Regions from separate parts of the Vibrio fluvialis genome, predicted to be linked through region 3. Evidence: predicted binding sites of a transcription regulator. Region 3 holds the regulator's gene; each other region holds the start of a gene.
The links. The regulator PurR, encoded in region 3, represses purine synthesis genes. The targets are predictions, from matches to a motif close to TNANGNAAACGTTTNCNTNA.

Region 1 (5,510 bases), 1.2 Mb from region 3:
GCCCCTCAAAAGAGGGGCTTGCTACTGAGTTATCAGTTTTAGTCCAGTTGAGGACCTGCCGCAACCAGCGCTTTACCTTCCGCGTTGTCGGTGTACTTAGCAAAGTTGTTGATAAAGCGAGAGGCCAAATCTTTAGCTTTGCTTTCCCATTGTAGTGGGTCGGTATAAGTATCACGTGGGTCAAGGATTGCAGGATCTACGCCTGGCAGCGCTGTTGGGACTTCCAGGTTGAAGATAGGAATGTGCTTGGTTTCGGCTTGTTCGATTGAACCATCCAGAATTGCATCAATGATGCCACGGGTATCTTTAATCGAGATACGTTTGCCCGTGCCGTTCCAGCCCGTGTTAACCAGGTAAGCTTCCGCACCAGCGGCTTCCATGCGTTTCACCAGCACTTCGGCGTACTTGGTCGGGTGTAGCGTCAGGAACGCTGCGCCGAAACAAGCAGAGAAGGTTGGCGTTGGCTCGGTAATGCCGCGTTCAGTACCGGCCAGTTTGGCTGTAAAGCCAGACAGGAAGTGGTACTTGGTTTGTTCCGGCGTCAGTTTAGACACTGGAGGCAGCACGCCGAATGCATCGGCAGACAGGAAGATCACTTTGTTCGCGTGACCGCCTTTGGAGACGGGTTTAACGATGTTGTCGATGTGGTAAATCGGGTAAGAAACACGGGTGTTCTCGGTTTTTGAACCATCATCGAAATCGATCGAGCCATCAGCGCGGACAGTCACGTTTTCCAGCAATGCATCACGACGAATCGCGTTGTAGATGTCTGGCTCGGCTTCTTTCGATAGCTTGATGGTTTTCGCGTAGCAACCGCCTTCGAAGTTGAAGACGCCATCGTCGTCCCAGCCGTGCTCATCGTCACCAATCAGCGCGCGTTTTGGATCGGTCGACAGAGTGGTTTTACCGGTACCAGACAGACCAAAGAACACAGCGACGTCGCCATCTTTGCTCATGTTGGCACTACAGTGCATTGACGCGATGCCTTGCAGCGGCAGGAAGTAGTTCATCATCGCGAACATACCTTTTTTCATCTCGCCGCCGTACCAAGTACCGCCAATCAGTTGCATTTTTTCGGTCAGGTTGAATACGGTGAAGTTTTCAGAGTTCAGACCGTGTTCCTGCCATTTATCGTTGGTGCATTTCGCGCCGTTCATGACCACGAAATCCGGTTTGAACGTTGCCAGCTCTTCTTCAGAAGGACGGATGAACATGTTCTTCACGAAGTGAGCCTGCCATGCGACCTCAGTAATAAAGCGTACGCACAGACGGGTATCAGCGTTCGCGCCACAGTAGCCATCGACCACAAACAGACGCTTGCCGGACAATTGCTTGCCAACCAGCGCTTTCAGATCGTTCCACACGGCCTGATTGATCGGTTTGTTGTCGTTTTTCGCTTGTTCAGACGTCCACCACATGTTTTCTTCGGTAGTGGCGTCTTTAACGATGAATTTGTCTTTTGGTGAGCGGCCAGTGAAGATGCCGGTATCAACGGCCACTGCACCCAGTTCAGTGACTACGCCTTTTTCGTAGCCTTCCAGATCTGAGCGAGTTTCTTCTTCGAATAACAATTCGTAACTTGGGTTTCGCACCACTTCAGTTACATCGGTTATTCCGTATTGGGTAAGATCTAATTGTGCAGCCTTAGTATGTTCCATAACGGTCATAGGTGCTCCTTATAAGGATTTTGTAGGGATTTTTAATAATGTTTGTAATTGTTATCTGCTCACCATGCTAGCAACGGGGTGGGGAAAAAACAGGGAGATAGTTCAAAAATTATCCACGCTTTCCCTGTGGTTTTAGGTAACCCGTCACATATTGTTGGCTGGGGTATTTTATCGCGCACGCAAACCATTGCGCCAGACCAAAGGGATTATTATTCCAAAGAAATTAAGTACGGCGTACGGTGAGTGTAACTATTGATTTTATTGGGTTTTGATCACAAAAAAAGCCAGCATAATGCTGGCTGTAGTGGTAAATTTTCGTGCTTGTTAAACCCGATAAATTAATGCAGGGTTTTGTTCTCTGAGCTATCTTGTGCGAACAATTCAGCCACTTGCGCGGAATCGAACGAGTAAGTGGTGCCGCAATAGTCACAATGCAGAGCGACAAAACCTTCTTCTGCCAGAATCTCGTACACCTCGTCACGCGAGAGGGTTACGATCGCTGCGGCGCTGCGCTCACGAGAACAACCGCACTGGAATTGAACTGGTTGAGGTTCGAATACTTTCACTTTTTCCTGGTTGTACAGGCGGTACAGCAGCTCATTGGCTTCCAGTGTGAACAGCTCTTCATCCTTCACCGTATTGGTCAGTTGCTCCAGGTGCTCGAAATCTTCCGGAGTGCCTGTGCCGTCGGGCATGATTTGTAGAAGCATGCCGGCAGCGTGAGGTTTGCCTTCCTGTTCACCAACGCGAATCCACAGGCGGGTTTTCAGCTGTTCTGAACGCAGGAAGTAACCTTCCAGTACTTCAGCCAGATTGTCACCTTCCAGGCCAACCACGCCCTGATAGCGCTCGCCCTGTTTCGGTTCAATGGTGATCACCAGATAGCCGCTGCCCATCATATCGTGTAGTCCTGCGTCATCGGCAATATCGCCTTCCCAGCGAGCCACACCACGTACTTTCTGGTTGTTGTCACCGTTAATCACAGCCAGTGAAACCGGGCCGTTGCCTTGCAGTTGCAGGGTAATCGAGCCTTCAAACTTCAGCGTAGCCGTCAGCAGTGAGGTCGCAACCAAAAGCTCACCCAACAGTTTCTGTACTGGAGCTGGGTATTCCTTGCTGGTAATCATGTGTTGGTACGTTTCATCCAGTTGCACCAACTCGCCACGTACTGAAAGATCTTCAAATAGGTAGCGGTTTAACGTGTTTTTCGACACTGAGCTTGTAGTCATAAGGAATAGTCCGGCTCTTTATTGATGTTTAAATTTTAGAAGATCGCGGCGCTGTTTTTTATCCGGGCGGCGATCCGGGGCTGGGTTGGTGGCGTTGAGTTTACGCGCCAGCGCCATGCGCTCGCGTTTCACCACGCTTTCAGCCGTTTCTGAATACAGGGTCTGAGCTTCCGGTGCGCCACGTCTCTGTTCGGAAACGCGTTCAATTACAACGGTTTTTTCTTCGTTGCCTTGGCGCAGGGTAATGATCGCACCGACTTCGACCAGCTTACTTGGTTTTGTTCGCTGGCCATTATAGTGAACTTTGCCACCATCGACCATATTCCGCGCCAGCGAGCGAGTTTTGTAAAATCTTGCGGCCCACAACCATTTATCGAGTCGAACCGCTTCAGATGGGGAACTCATGCTGGCAAATTACCTCTAATGTGTTTATTTCGCTTTTGGCTTGCTGGTTACAATGGTGATTGCATGTCAGTTTTTCAAGCAAGTCGACAATTTAATCGTAAGTTAAAAGAAGTCCGCGAAGCTTGTGATATATTGCTATATTTTATATAAGGTCCTGAATTAAAAGGCTCCTACTGATAAAAAACATGACGTTAGCGCAACAATTTAGGAATGAAGGACACAGAGTGGAGCGTATCAATTTACAACAACTGACATCCGGGGATTGGATGCAGCGTTTTCCACATTGGCAAAAGCCGCTCAGTTTGTGGGTCACTTTGATTTGCATCGCATTGTCTGCGTGGATCGTCGGCAAAATGGTTTGGATGCTGCACAGTGAACAGACGACGGTCGCCGCATGGTCAGCCAATGCGTCGGCTCAGCCCAAAACCAACAGTGGCATGGACATCAGCGTATTGCAGAAAGGCGATCTGTTCGGACATTACAACGACCAGACGCCACCTCCGGCGCCTGTCAAAGTCGACGCGCCTAAAACCCGTTTAAACCTGGTGCTGGTGGGCGTTGTTGCGAGTTCTGAGCCGAGCCAGAGTTTGGCGGTGATTGCCAATCGTGGGTCTCAGGCAACGTATGGTCTGAATGAAGTGATTGAAGGCACGCGAGTAAAACTCAAAGCGGTGATGCCGGATCGGGTCATTATTGATAATTCTGGCCGGGATGAGACCCTGATGCTGGAAGGAATAGACTATTCTAAAGTCAGTGCCCAACCTGCCGCAGCACCAACCCGAACAGCCAAAGACACGCCCGTGGAAGATAAACTCGACGCGATTCGCGCCGCGGTCGCCAAAAACCCCCGCGAAATTTTCCAATACGTCACGCTCTCCCAGTTGAAGCAGGATGACAAAATTCTGGGCTACCGTGTCAGCCCGGGTAAAGACCCGGCACTGTTTGAGTCAGTGGGATTACAGAACGGCGATATCGCCACACAATTAAATGGTCTGGATCTGACGGATCCGGACGTGATGAGCAAGGTCTTTGAGTCGATTACGGATTTGACCGAGATTAACCTCACAGTAGAACGAGATGGACAGCAACATGACATCTATATTCAGTTTTAACATCAAAGTGTCAGCAAACGTTGAGGGAGTATTCTGTGAAGCATTGGCTTAACAAAAGTGCATGGCTGTTAGCCGGAAGTTTATTGGCAACGCCGTTAGCACTGGCGAATGAATTCAGCGCCAGCTTTAAAGGCACGGATATTCAGGAATTCATCAACATTGTCGGCCGCAACCTCGAGAAAACCATTATTGTTGACCCTTCTGTACGAGGCAAAGTGGATGTCCGCAGCTACGATACGTTGAATGAAAAGCAGTACTACAGCTTTTTCCTCAATGTTCTCGAAGTGTACGGCTTCGCGGTGGTTGAAATGGACAACGGCGTGCTGAAAGTCATCAAGGCGAAGGATGCCAAAACGTCCGCCATTCCGGTTCTGGGCGATAATGATCGCGCCAACGGCGACAACGTCATCACTCAGGTAGTGGCGGTCAAAAACGTATCAGTGCGTGAACTCTCGCCGCTGCTGCGTCAGCTGATTGATAACGCAGGCGCGGGTAACGTGGTGCATTACGACCCGGCTAACATCATTCTGATCACTGGCCGCGCGGCGGTGGTTAACCGTCTGGCGGACATTATTCGTCGTGTCGATCAGGCTGGTGATAAAGACATCGAAGTGGTTGAGCTTAAAAATGCGTCGGCGTCTGAAATGGTGCGTATCGTTGAAGCGCTCAATAAGGCCAACGACGCGAAAAATACGCCGGAATTCCTGCAGCCGAAATTCGTCGCCGACGAGCGAACCAATTCAATTCTGATTTCCGGTGACCCGAAAGTGCGTGAACGTCTCAAACGTCTGATCAGACAGCTGGATGTTGAGATGGCGACCAAAGGCAATAACCGCGTGGTGTACCTCAAATACGCCAAAGCGGAAGACCTGGTCGATGTGCTCAAAGGCGTGTCGGATAACCTGCAGGCCGATAAGCAAAATGGCCAGAAAGGCGCCACAGCGTCCGGGGGCGGCCAGCGTAATGACGTGATGATTGCTGCGCATGCTGAAACCAACTCACTGGTGATCACGGCGCCGCAGGACATCATGAACGCGATTCTGGATGTGGTTGCACAACTGGATATTCGTCGTGCTCAGGTCCTAATTGAAGCGCTG
Region 2 (5,510 bases), 790 kb from region 3:
GTCAGTCACTTAGCCGACCGAATCAAATTTTAACCACTAAGGGCTCTGCAGAGCCCTTAATTATATCCCCCCACACTGCAAGAGGATTAATTTGCGGTGTACTAAGCCAAATCAGGAGTTGATGTGTTAGCAGACCGGGCCAGTCAGATGGTGATGTTCGCTGCGCTGATCAAACATCAGAGCTTTACCGCCGCTGCGCGCAATTTAGGCGTGTCGGTGTCGCACGTCAGTAAACAGCTGGCGCAACTCGAAGCCTCGGTGGGCATCAAGCTGGTTCAGCGCACCACGCGCAGTTTTACGGTGACGGAAGCCGGTGAGTCGTTCTATCGCCATTGTGAGCAGTTGGTTGATTTGGTCAGCGATGCCGATAATGAGCTGATTAACCAGCGTGAGGAAGTCTCTGGCCTGCTGCGTCTGGGGTTGTCGCAATCCTTTGGCTCGCTGCATGTATTGCCCGCGCTTGAAGAGCTGCGTCAGCAGTATCCGAACTTGCAGGTCGAAGTACATCTGTTCGACTACAAAATCGATATGCTGAGCGAAGGGCTCGATTTGTGGATCACCAGTAACGAACATCTGCCGGAAGGCTATATTGCCCAGCGCCTCGCGGATTGCAAGTTTGTGGTGGCCGCCTCCCCGGATTATCTGTTGCATCACTCCACACCGCAGACACCGAACGATCTGTTGGATCACAACTGCCTCATCTATCGCAGCTGGGATCGAGACTACACGCGCTGGGCGTTCCGTAACCGTGAGCAGCAACTGAGCATCAAAGTCTCCGGCAACTATTCGGTCGACTTGGCTGAAGCGGTGCGTGATGCCGCAGTGTCAGGGTGGGGGATTGCGTATCTGGCCACCTATCTGATCCGCGATGAATTTCGCAGTGGCAAACTTATTCAACTGCTGCCGGACTGGCAGGCCAGCCAGAATATGCCCTTCTATGCCGTTTATCCCAGTCGCCAACATCTGCCTAAAAAAACCTCGGCCGTGATCGAATTTCTCAAACAGAAAATTGGTGAACCGTGTTACTGGGATACCCAACTGGAACCCTATGTTCGCCTGCCATCGTTGTGATGGATTGTTTCTTGTTTTCAAAACATTTTTTCCATTTGGAAAAACAACTCAATAGCAAACGTTTAGTCAGCGTTAAATCAATGGGTTATGAGTAACGTGGAATGGATTGCGTTTCTGAACACAGCTGATTAACAAACCCGAGTTGCGCACACGTTTTCCTGCTATACAATCCGACGCCTTTCCTGTTCCCCTTTTATTTGGATGGCGTTATGTCTTCTCTTATTGGTGTTGTGGCAATTCTGGTCATTGCCTGGTTACTTTCTACAGATAGAAAAAATATTCAGCTGCACACAGTGGCGCTGGCGTTTGCTCTGCAAGTGATTTTTGCGTTGTTGGTGTTGTACGTACCCGCGGGTAAAGAAGTGCTGCATGCGGTAACCGAAAGTGTGTCGAAGCTGATCAACTATGGCCAGGAAGGCATTGCGTTTATCTTTGGCGGCATTGCAACTGGCAGTGTTGGTTTTGTGTTTGCCGTAAACGTGCTGGGCATCATCATCTTCTTCTCAGCGCTGATCTCCGGTTTGTACCACATCGGCCTGATGCCGAAAGTGATCAACCTGATTGGCGGCGGCATTCAGAAACTACTGGGTACTGGCCGTGCTGAGTCACTGTCAGCGACTGCGAACATTTTCGTCGGCATGGTCGAAGCGCCTCTGGTGGTAAAACCTTACCTGAAGCAAATGAGCGATTCGCAATTCTTCGCAGTGATGACCTGTGGTTTGGCATCGGTTGCGGGTGGCACGCTGGTGGGCTATGCATCGCTGGGTGTGGATTTGAGCTATCTGATTGCGGCCGCGTTTATGTCTGCACCAGCGGGTTTGCTGATGGCCAAACTGCTGGTACCAGAGCAGGACACGGTCGACGTTCAGGTTGAATCGCACGAACTGGATCTGCCGCAAGCGACTAACGTGGTGGAAGCCGTAGCTGACGGTGCGATGTCCGGTGTGCGTATTGCCGTAGCGGTGGGCGGGACTTTGCTGGCGTTTGTCAGTGTGATTGCGCTGCTGAACGGCATGTTGGGCTGGGTTGGCGGACTGTTTGGTATCGAACTGAGTTTCCAACTGATTCTGGGCTATCTGTTCGCACCACTGGCTTGGCTGATTGGTATTCCATGGAACGAAGCCATCACGGCAGGTTCGCTGATCGGTAACAAGATCGTGGTGAACGAGTTTGTCGCCTTTATCCAATTGATGGATGTGAAATCGCAGCTGAGCGCACATTCGCAGGCTATCGTAACCTTCGCGCTGTGTGGCTTTGCCAATATCTCCAGCATGGCAATTTTGATTGGTGGTTTGGGTAGCCTGGTCCCTGAGCGTCGTAGCTTCATCTCCAAATACGGTTTTCGCGCGATCGCCGCTGGCGTTCTGGCGAACCTGATGAGCGCTTCGATTGCCGGCGTGATTCTGTCACTGTAAGTGCTTTCTTAAGCTAAAAAGAACCCCAGCCTAGGCTGGGGTTTTTGCTTTTGGAACTTGCTAAACAGCATCACTTATTGGTGTGGTACTGCTCGCAGGCCAGCATGGTGTTTTCAATCAGGCTGGCAACGGTCATTGGGCCAACACCACCCGGAACCGGCGTAATGAAGCTGGCGCGAGTACGAGCTACATCGTATTCCACATCGCCAACCAGTTTACCAGTGTCGAGACGGTTGATACCGACATCGACCACGATCGCGCCTTCTTTGATCCACGCGCCCGGAATGAAATTCGGCTTACCGACCGCAACCACCAGTACGTCAGCCTGACGGACGTGATGTTCCAGATCTTTGGTAAAGCGGTGACAAGTTGTCGTCGTACAGCCAGCCAGCAGCAGTTCCAGTGTCATTGGGCGACCGACAATGTTCGAAGCGCCCACGATGACCGCGTGTTTGCCGCGCAGCGGAATGTTGTAGCGATCCAACAGCGTAATGATGCCTTTTGGCGTGCAAGAGCGCAGCTTAGGAATGCGCTGAGCCAAACGACCGACGTTGTAAGGATGGAAACCATCGACGTCTTTTTCCGGAACGATGCGCTCCAGCACCTGAGTGGAGTCAATGCCGGCAGGCAGAGGCAGCTGAACCAGAATGCCGTCGATTTCCGGATCGTTATTCAGTTGATCAACCAGAGCCAACAGTTCGTTTTCGGTGGCGGTTGCCGGTAAGTCAAACGACTTAGAAACAAATCCCACTTCTTCACAAGCGCGGCGTTTACTGCCCACGTAGACCTGAGAAGCCGGGTCTTCACCCACTAAAACCACAGCCAGACCCGGTGCGCGCAGCCCTGCTTGAGTGCGAGCCTTAACACGGGCCGCAACCTCGGAACGTACTGTCTGAGAAATGAGTGTTCCATCAATATTTTGAGCAGTCATGACTTTCCTTACACATTCGTAGTGAAAATTTTTGCGCGCATTGTCGCAGATATTTTGAAGAACATCTATAAGCAAACGTTTGCTTTGTTCTGTTTTTCAGCACTTATTGTCTGAGTGACAAAATTTTGGTCATTTGAAACATAATGTTAGACAAAGCCGTTGATTTACCCTCTCTAACTCGTATAATCCTCTCCCTGTAGCGCGCCCTTAGCTCAGCTGGATAGAGCACGTCCCTTCTAAGGATGTGGTCGTAGGTTCGAATCCTACAGGGCGTGCCATTTATTCCAAGCCTCAGCAGTTTCTGCTGGGGCTTTTTCGTTTCTGGCGCTCCATTGGTGAGCATATTGTATACCTGCTTCAACGAGAAATGTGTCGCTACTATCACTTCGTTTTGAGAGTAAGGTGCGAGTCGCTTTGGATTCGAGGGACAGTTTGAGTATTACTACTCACTGGTGGCTTTAAATCAGAATGTTTTCTCCACTGAGTGATAGAAATAAGAAACCCCACCGAAGTGGGGTTGATTTGCCGAAAATGAACTAGGCCTCGTCGGCAGGGAGCAAGAACAGCCCTCTCGGGTTGAACTCGAGATAAGCGTGCTTGGTCAGCTCCTGGCGAAATTGGGCTGAGTTGAGTTGCAGCAGCAGCTCCTGATCGTGCCATTTGACTGTGACTTCATACATTGAACCCATATACGCGTATTTGAGTACCTCACATGCCTGGCTGTTTTCGCCCTGCGTACTCAGGGTAATGGCTTCCGGGCGAACACCAATCTGATATTCTCCCTTCGCTTTGCCTTGCGTTGCCTCTGGGTCGGCATCGATCGCGTAACCATGAATGTGAATACGTTCACCGTCGAAATGGCCCTGAAACAGATTCGCTTCACCCATAAAGTTCGCCATAAACATCGATTTCGGCGACTTGTAGAGCTCTTGCGGCGAGCCAATCTGCATAATCTCTCCGCTTTTCATCACGATCACCGTATCCGATACCGCAAAGGCTTCAGCCTGATCGTGCGTGACATACAACGAGGTAATGTCGAAACGTTGTTGCAACTCGCGAATGGTTTCACGCATGCTGCGGCGCAGGTTGGCGTCCAGGTTACTTAAGGGTTCGTCGAATAACAGCACTTTGGGTTTGAGTACCAGAGCCCGGGCGAGGGCAACGCGTTGCTGCTGGCCACCGGAGATCTGATCGACAAAGCGCTCACCCATGCCTTCCAAGTCGACGATTTTCAACGCTTCATCGACCCGCTGGCGAATTTCTTCGGCCGGGAGTTTGAGCATTTTTAGCCCATATGCCACGTTCTCATACAAAGACATATGCGGGAAAAGGGCGTACGACTGGAACACCATACAGATATCGCGCTGCTGAATGGAACGTTCCGTCACATCTTCACCGTCGATAAAGATTTGGCCGCTGGTGGGTTTTTCCAGTCCGGCCACCAAACGCAGCACAGTCGTTTTACCGCAGCCCGACGGACCGAGCAGGGTCACCAGGCTGCCTTTCTTAATTTCCAAATCCAGATTACCGATCACGGTATTGTTACCGAATCGCTTGCAGATGTTTTTCAGTACAACGAAGTTTTGTTTTTCCATGGTGACATCTCCTAGGAATCTTGGTTGGTGGCTTTGGAGCGGGAAATACGAGCTTCACCGACCAATAAATCAAACAACAGAATGATGGCTAACATCACCACAATCAGGACAGAGCCATACGCAATGGCAATCCCGTATTCACCGTCTTCGACGCGGTTCAGAATGTACGACGTGGCAACACGGGTTTCCGGGGTAACCAGAAAGATAATCGCGCTCACCGTCGTCATCGCACGCACAAAGCTGTAGACCAGTGTCGACAGAATCGCCGGGCGCAGCAGTGGCAGGATGATGTGACGAATGGTTTGCAGGGAACTGGCGCGCAGGCTCAATGACGCTTCATCAAGTGATTTATCGAGCTGACCAAGTCCGGCGATACCGGAGCGAATGCCCACCGGCACGTTACGCATCACCATCGAGATCACCACAATTGCCGCGGTGCCTGTCAGGTAAATAGGCGCATCGTTAAACGCCAGAATATACGACACCCCCGCCACGGTG
Region 3 (5,510 bases):
ACTGAACGTGAGCCCTAATCCAATGATCACGGCCAGCAAAATTAAGCCTAGAACTAACTTCTTACTCATCGATGTTTCTCGTTATACGGTTATCTAAGGTATACGTAACCAGACAGGGAAAAGCGATATTTTCTTTCACCCAAAGAAAAAAGCATCCGTGAACGGATGCTTTTAATGAAGTTGCTCTCAAAAAGGTTTACGACAAACGCTGTAACAACTCGTCGCGACGCGTTTGAGGGATAACTGACCAGTGCTTGCCCTCAATGGCGCCTTCAAGTGCCCACAGAAGCTCCAAGCCGACATCTGAAGAATGTGATTGTCTAACGGCTTTGTAAGCTTCTACGGCACCTTTCTCCTGCAGATCTTCCACCGTTTCGATGCCGGCTTTTTTCAGCATTCGTTCGGTTGCAAGGCGCAGGTTAGGGAGATCTTTAAGACGATCCGGCTTCGCTTGGGCTTGAGTCTCACGCTCATCTTTGGCCACTGCTAATGCCGCTTTCGCGTCTTCCAGAATTTTTGCGGTGTCTAACCAACAGTCTTCCGGCAAAGCGAAATACTTGGTTACAACGGGAAATCCGCGCTTTTTATAAACATAAGGCTCGTAGCCTTGTTGTTTGAACTTGGCTGTTGAAGCATCGTCGGCGCGAATGTGAAGTCTGTCGTTAACCACCAATGCGAACATTGTGTCATCAACAAAAATCCCAAAGCCACCAAACATTGAACGAGATTTAACGCGTCCAAATTGCTCAAAGAGCCGCATTGAATCTTTTAGTATTGGTTTATCCATGCTGTAAGTCTCGGTGTATTAATTAATACGCCACCAAAGTCAGGTCCGAGAAAATAGCAAAAGAATGCAGAGAGTATGTCAGTTAGGAGTCAACTTCTTAGTGTATGCATTTTTGCCATCGGTAACCCCGCTACCTACCCGAATTGGGTTTAGGCCGGAGGCTTTGCGTCCCACCTTTTCAGATGGTTTGCCCTGTGCGTGACATTTCCTTCAAAAAAAGGATAATCAAAAATTTGGATAAACATCACATTTACCTTGTGCAAATGTGATGTTATTCAAATATATATGTCCAACCATTGCAACTTGATTCATTGATTTTGAATCTAAATAGACAATTCAGACATGTTGATTTTCTGCAAAGTTATTGTTTTGTCAAGTCTTTTACTGTGTCGCGCTCTACAATCTCCGGATGCATCTCGAAGATACGGCGATCGTGCTCTTTATCTTTGATTCGTTCGAGTAATATTTCGAATGCGTTTTTACCCACACGACGTTTAGGTTGGTGGATAGTGGTTAGCGGTGGAGAGAAATACTCTGCCAGCTCAATGTTGTCATAACCGATAACCGACATATCTTCCGGAACACGAATCCCACGTTGTTGCAGGCGGCTCATTAAGCCAAGCGCCATTGTATCGTTAAAACAGAATACAGCGGTTGGACGTTTGTCCATGGCGATGATTTTATCTGCGGCCAGTACGGCGGTGTCACACTCGAAGTTACCTTCCAGAATCCAGTCTTCGCGGACAGGCAGGTTTGCTTCTGCCATCGCACGGCGGAAACCAGCAATACGTTCCTGACAGGCGGCTTTAACGAAATGGCCACTCAGGCAAGCGATATCAGTATGACCGCGGTCAGTCAGGTATTTAGTAGCCAGATAACCCCCTTCTTCGGAGTTATCGATGATCTTATCAGCCTGAGAGGTCTCTGGACCCCAATCCATGATCACCTTAGGAATGTCAGAATGGCTTTCCAACATTTCCAGCAGTTCTTCGGTCAGGTCAGAACACATAACCAAAATACCGTCTACGCGCTTTTCCGCCAGCATGCGGATGTAGTCGCGTTGCTTTTCGTAAATACCACCGGTGTTACACAGGATCAGCGTGTAACCCTGACGGTAACAGTAGCTTTCCACACCATCGATCACTTCGGAGAAGAAGAGGTTGGTGGACTGAGTGACCAACATACCAATTGTTCGTGTGGTGTTGCACTTTAGGCTTCGAGCTACAGCGCTCGGTGCATAGTTCAGCTCTTTAACAGCATCCATCACTTTTTCTTGTGTGGCTTCTGCAACAAATCGAGTTTTATTAATTACGTGAGATACGGTTGTTGTTGAAACGCCAGCCAGGCGTGCAACGTCTTTAATCGTAGCCATAGGTTTGTCCTGTCGATGACTGCTGAGCGCAACAAAATGCGTCGTGCTATCAGATTCAGCAGCGGTTAGGCTTGTACTGCAAGTGAAGCCTAAAAGTAGTAAAAACACAAAAACCGCTCGAAAACAGCGGTTTGCATCTTAAATTCATATTTTATCGTTTGCGGGCAATATAGTAGTCCGCAACGCGTGAACTCGCAACGAAATTCATCGGATGAGATCAAATGATCGTCACAAAGTTCGCGCGATATTCTTCAATTTGTGAGCATGATAGCGAACTATTCGTCAGTCAAATAAGCCTGATCAAGTTGCAGGAAGGCGACCAGAAGCTCGCTGACTGCGGCGTAAAAACCAAATTGATCAAGCGACTGGCAACGGGTCGCGAAAGTTGGTACCCAACTCAAGAGATGAGATTGGATAAATTCGGCCTGTTCAGAAAAGGCTTGTTCCATATGTGACTGTTTTTCCAGTTCGTTGGACCGAATAATCATATGTCCCAAGAAATCCAACTCGACAGCCAAATGATCAGCTGGTTCGTTCAGTGAGTCGTGAATCGCAACGCCGTGCTGTTTCATCAAGTCAGCCATTTCTTGTGCCGGAGTATCGTTCAACAGGCCTGTTTTACCAAGGTAAACGGAGGCGTAGGGCAGGGCTGAATCCTTGTCTGACTTTAAAAACAGGTCGCAAAAGTCGGCCGCCAATTCAAGGCGGGCATCGTCACGGTCGAGCAAGCGGTTCAGTGCTTCCACCAGATGCGTCACCGCCGCTTTCAGTCCGGCGTTTTCACTCAAGCCAGTCAGAAAGGCACGAATTTCGGGTGAATGATATTGCTCGATCTCTTTATCACTGAGCTCTTTACTGAACAAACTCGACAACCACCAATAAATTTCGGCGCGCTTTTCGTTAAATGCTTTTACTTCTTGCATGGTTAGACTCCGGATACTTTCTCCCTATAAGTCTAAACAATAAACATGAATAGCAATAACGCAAACCATGAAAAAATATGAACAAATACGTCAGCAAATTAATAGCTTGCTCAGAGATTGCTTTGAATCAATAAACCCTGAGGTTTTTGGATTGGAGACTAGAATTATGACTGTTTATGAATAGAATTACGGAGTATTTCGAATGAGCATAAAGTGGTGTCAATGAGCTATCACATACTAGTTGTTGAAGACGACATCGTTACCCGCAGTAAGCTGGCTGGTTACTTTCAGAAAGAGGGTTATCAGGTAACAGAGGCTGAAAATGGGGTAGAGATGCGTCAGGCGCTCAGTGAACATGACATTGACCTGGTGATGCTGGACATCAACTTGCCAGGTGAAGATGGTTTGTTACTGACGCGAGAACTTCGCGGGCAATCAGATATTGGAATCATTCTGGTTACTGGACGCACGGATAGCATCGACAGAATTATTGGCCTCGAAATGGGTGCTGACGATTATGTCACCAAACCGCTTGAACTACGTGAGCTGTTGGTTCGCGTGAAAAATTTATTGTGGCGTATTTCCACTGCTTGCCACTGCAATCACGAACTCGAGCCGGACGACGACAAGCTCGTGCGTTTTGGCGAATGGACGTTTGATATCCAGCGCCGTTCATTAACTCGTAATGGCGAACCTGTGCGTTTAACGAAGGCGGAGTATGAGCTGTTGGTTGCTTTGTCGGCGTACCCTAATCAGGTGCTCAGCCGCGAGCGTATTCTCAATATGATCAGTCATCGGGTCGATGCGCCGAATGATCGCACCATCGATGTGTTGATTCGTCGTATGCGTGCCAAGATGGAGTTTGATCCAAAGAACCCGCAGATCTTTGTGACTGTGCATGGTGAAGGTTACATGTTTGCAGGTGATTAAGCGTTGACGCAGAAAGAAAAAGACCCGCTTCAGCGGGTCTTTTTTTGTTTCTTCCCATGCAGTGTTTACTGCAACGTAGTTTCGGCGTTATTGATTGGCGCGGTCTGTTCATGGCCGGCTACCCAGTCACGCAGTGACTGCCAAATCAAGCCCATACTTTCGTACCAGTAACGTTCTGTCTGCTCCAAATACAGCGCTTTGGGGGTGTATTTATCCCAAGGCTGACTGATATTGGTTTGAGCCAGAAAGTTGGTCGGGGCTGGAATAGGCTGTAAGCCCGCAGAGTGGAACTCATTTAACGCGCGTTGCATGTGACTGGCTGACGTCACCAGCACCAGTTTACGTTGCTGCACGAATGCCGCGGCCTGACGTGCTTCTTCCCAGGTATCTTTTGCTGTTTCCAGCAAAATGATATCGGATTTCGCAACGCCCAGCGCCAGCGCGACTCGAGCCAGCATGCGGGCATGACTGAACTCACTACCACCTGCGTAACCTGACAGGATCAGTTTCGAACCCGGATACAAACGCATAATGCGGATACCCTCGGTCAGACGCATTAATGCCGCGCGACTCAGTTCCGATGTCGGTGGAATTTGGTCGTCGACGACATGCCCGTTACCCAGCACCATCACGTAATCAATCGTGCCGTCAACCGGCAGGAAGGCTGTATACTGACGCTCTAAAGGCATCAAGAGACGACTGGACACAGGCTGGAATGAAATTAAGAAAATGCCAAACAGAGAAAATAAAACAACAAGACATCCGGTTTTGCGTTTGGCGGTGAACATGATCAGCATCAGGCCCACAAATCCAATAATCAACAACGCCGGAAGTGGCATCAGTAAAGAGGAAACAATTTTTTTCAGCTCAAACATAAACAAATAGTCCGAAAAAACAGCACTTGACAATAAAAAGGGCTAAAGCCTCTTTATTCCTGCCATTCCTATGACAGAATAGCAGCACGATTGATTATCATAACTCAAGCCACTGTGACAGAAGATCGCAATTTCGACGATATTGCCCACAAATTTGCAAAAAATATATACGGTTCTGACAAAGGCGAAATCCGCCAAGTCATTGTTTGGGAAGATTTACTGCAATTGCTATCGCATTTTGGCGAAGCAAGCAAGCCTTTGCACGTTTTAGATGCAGGCGGCGGTCTGGCCCAAATGTCACAAAAACTGGCCAAGCTAGGGCACCGTGTCACCCTGTGTGATCTGTCTTCTGAAATGTTGCAGCTGGCAGAAAAGGATATTGCAAATCACGGTCTGCTTGAGCAGTATCGCTTGGTTCATTCACCGGTCCAGTCCATTCAGGACCACCTGTCAGACCCGGTGGATATTGTCATGTTCCACGCCGTAATGGAATGGTTGGCGGATCCGAGATCCGCGCTGGATAACTTGCTGGCGCAAGTTCGCCCGGGCGGTATGGTGTCGGTGATGTTCTATAACTATCACGGTCTGGTTTATAAGAATGCGGTTTGCGGTAACATTCCTCA

Region 1: the regulator PurR is predicted to act here: its motif matches at 1,843-1,862, upstream of pckA (phosphoenolpyruvate carboxykinase (ATP)).
Region 2: the regulator PurR is predicted to act here: its motif matches at 3,485-3,504, upstream of folD (bifunctional methylenetetrahydrofolate dehydrogenase/methenyltetrahydrofolate cyclohydrolase FolD).

Annotation. Positions count from the first base shown of each region.
Region 1 is NZ_UHIP01000001.1:24,121-29,630, forward strand. Features, by position in the region: gene pckA (phosphoenolpyruvate carboxykinase (ATP)) at 39-1,667, opposite strand; gene hslO (Hsp33 family molecular chaperone HslO) at 2,006-2,881, opposite strand; gene hslR (ribosome-associated heat shock protein Hsp15) at 2,915-3,301, opposite strand; gene gspC (type II secretion system protein GspC) at 3,568-4,413, shown strand; gene gspD (type II secretion system secretin GspD) at 4,449-5,510, shown strand, end outside.
Region 2 is NZ_UHIP01000001.1:1,990,928-1,996,437, reverse strand. Features, by position in the region: gene DYA43_RS09365 (lytic murein transglycosylase) at 1-33, shown strand, start outside; gene DYA43_RS09360 (LysR family transcriptional regulator) at 124-1,071, shown strand; gene DYA43_RS09355 (NupC/NupG family nucleoside CNT transporter) at 1,281-2,486, shown strand; gene folD (bifunctional methylenetetrahydrofolate dehydrogenase/methenyltetrahydrofolate cyclohydrolase FolD) at 2,557-3,417, opposite strand; tRNA gene DYA43_RS09345 (tRNA-Arg) at 3,619-3,695, shown strand; gene fbpC (ferric ABC transporter ATP-binding protein) at 3,954-5,012, opposite strand; gene DYA43_RS09330 (ABC transporter permease) at 5,024-5,510, opposite strand, start outside.
Region 3 is NZ_UHIP01000001.1:1,200,937-1,206,446, forward strand. Features, by position in the region: gene DYA43_RS05745 (TVP38/TMEM64 family protein) at 1-69, opposite strand, end outside; gene DYA43_RS05750 (TfoX/Sxy family DNA transformation protein) at 197-787, opposite strand; cyclic di-GMP riboswitch class I at 905-989, opposite strand; gene purR (HTH-type transcriptional repressor PurR) at 1,149-2,159, opposite strand; gene torD (molecular chaperone TorD) at 2,435-3,082, opposite strand; gene torR (two-component system response regulator TorR) at 3,305-4,012, shown strand; gene elyC (envelope biogenesis factor ElyC) at 4,078-4,887, opposite strand; gene cmoM (tRNA uridine 5-oxyacetic acid(34) methyltransferase CmoM) at 5,002-5,510, shown strand, end outside.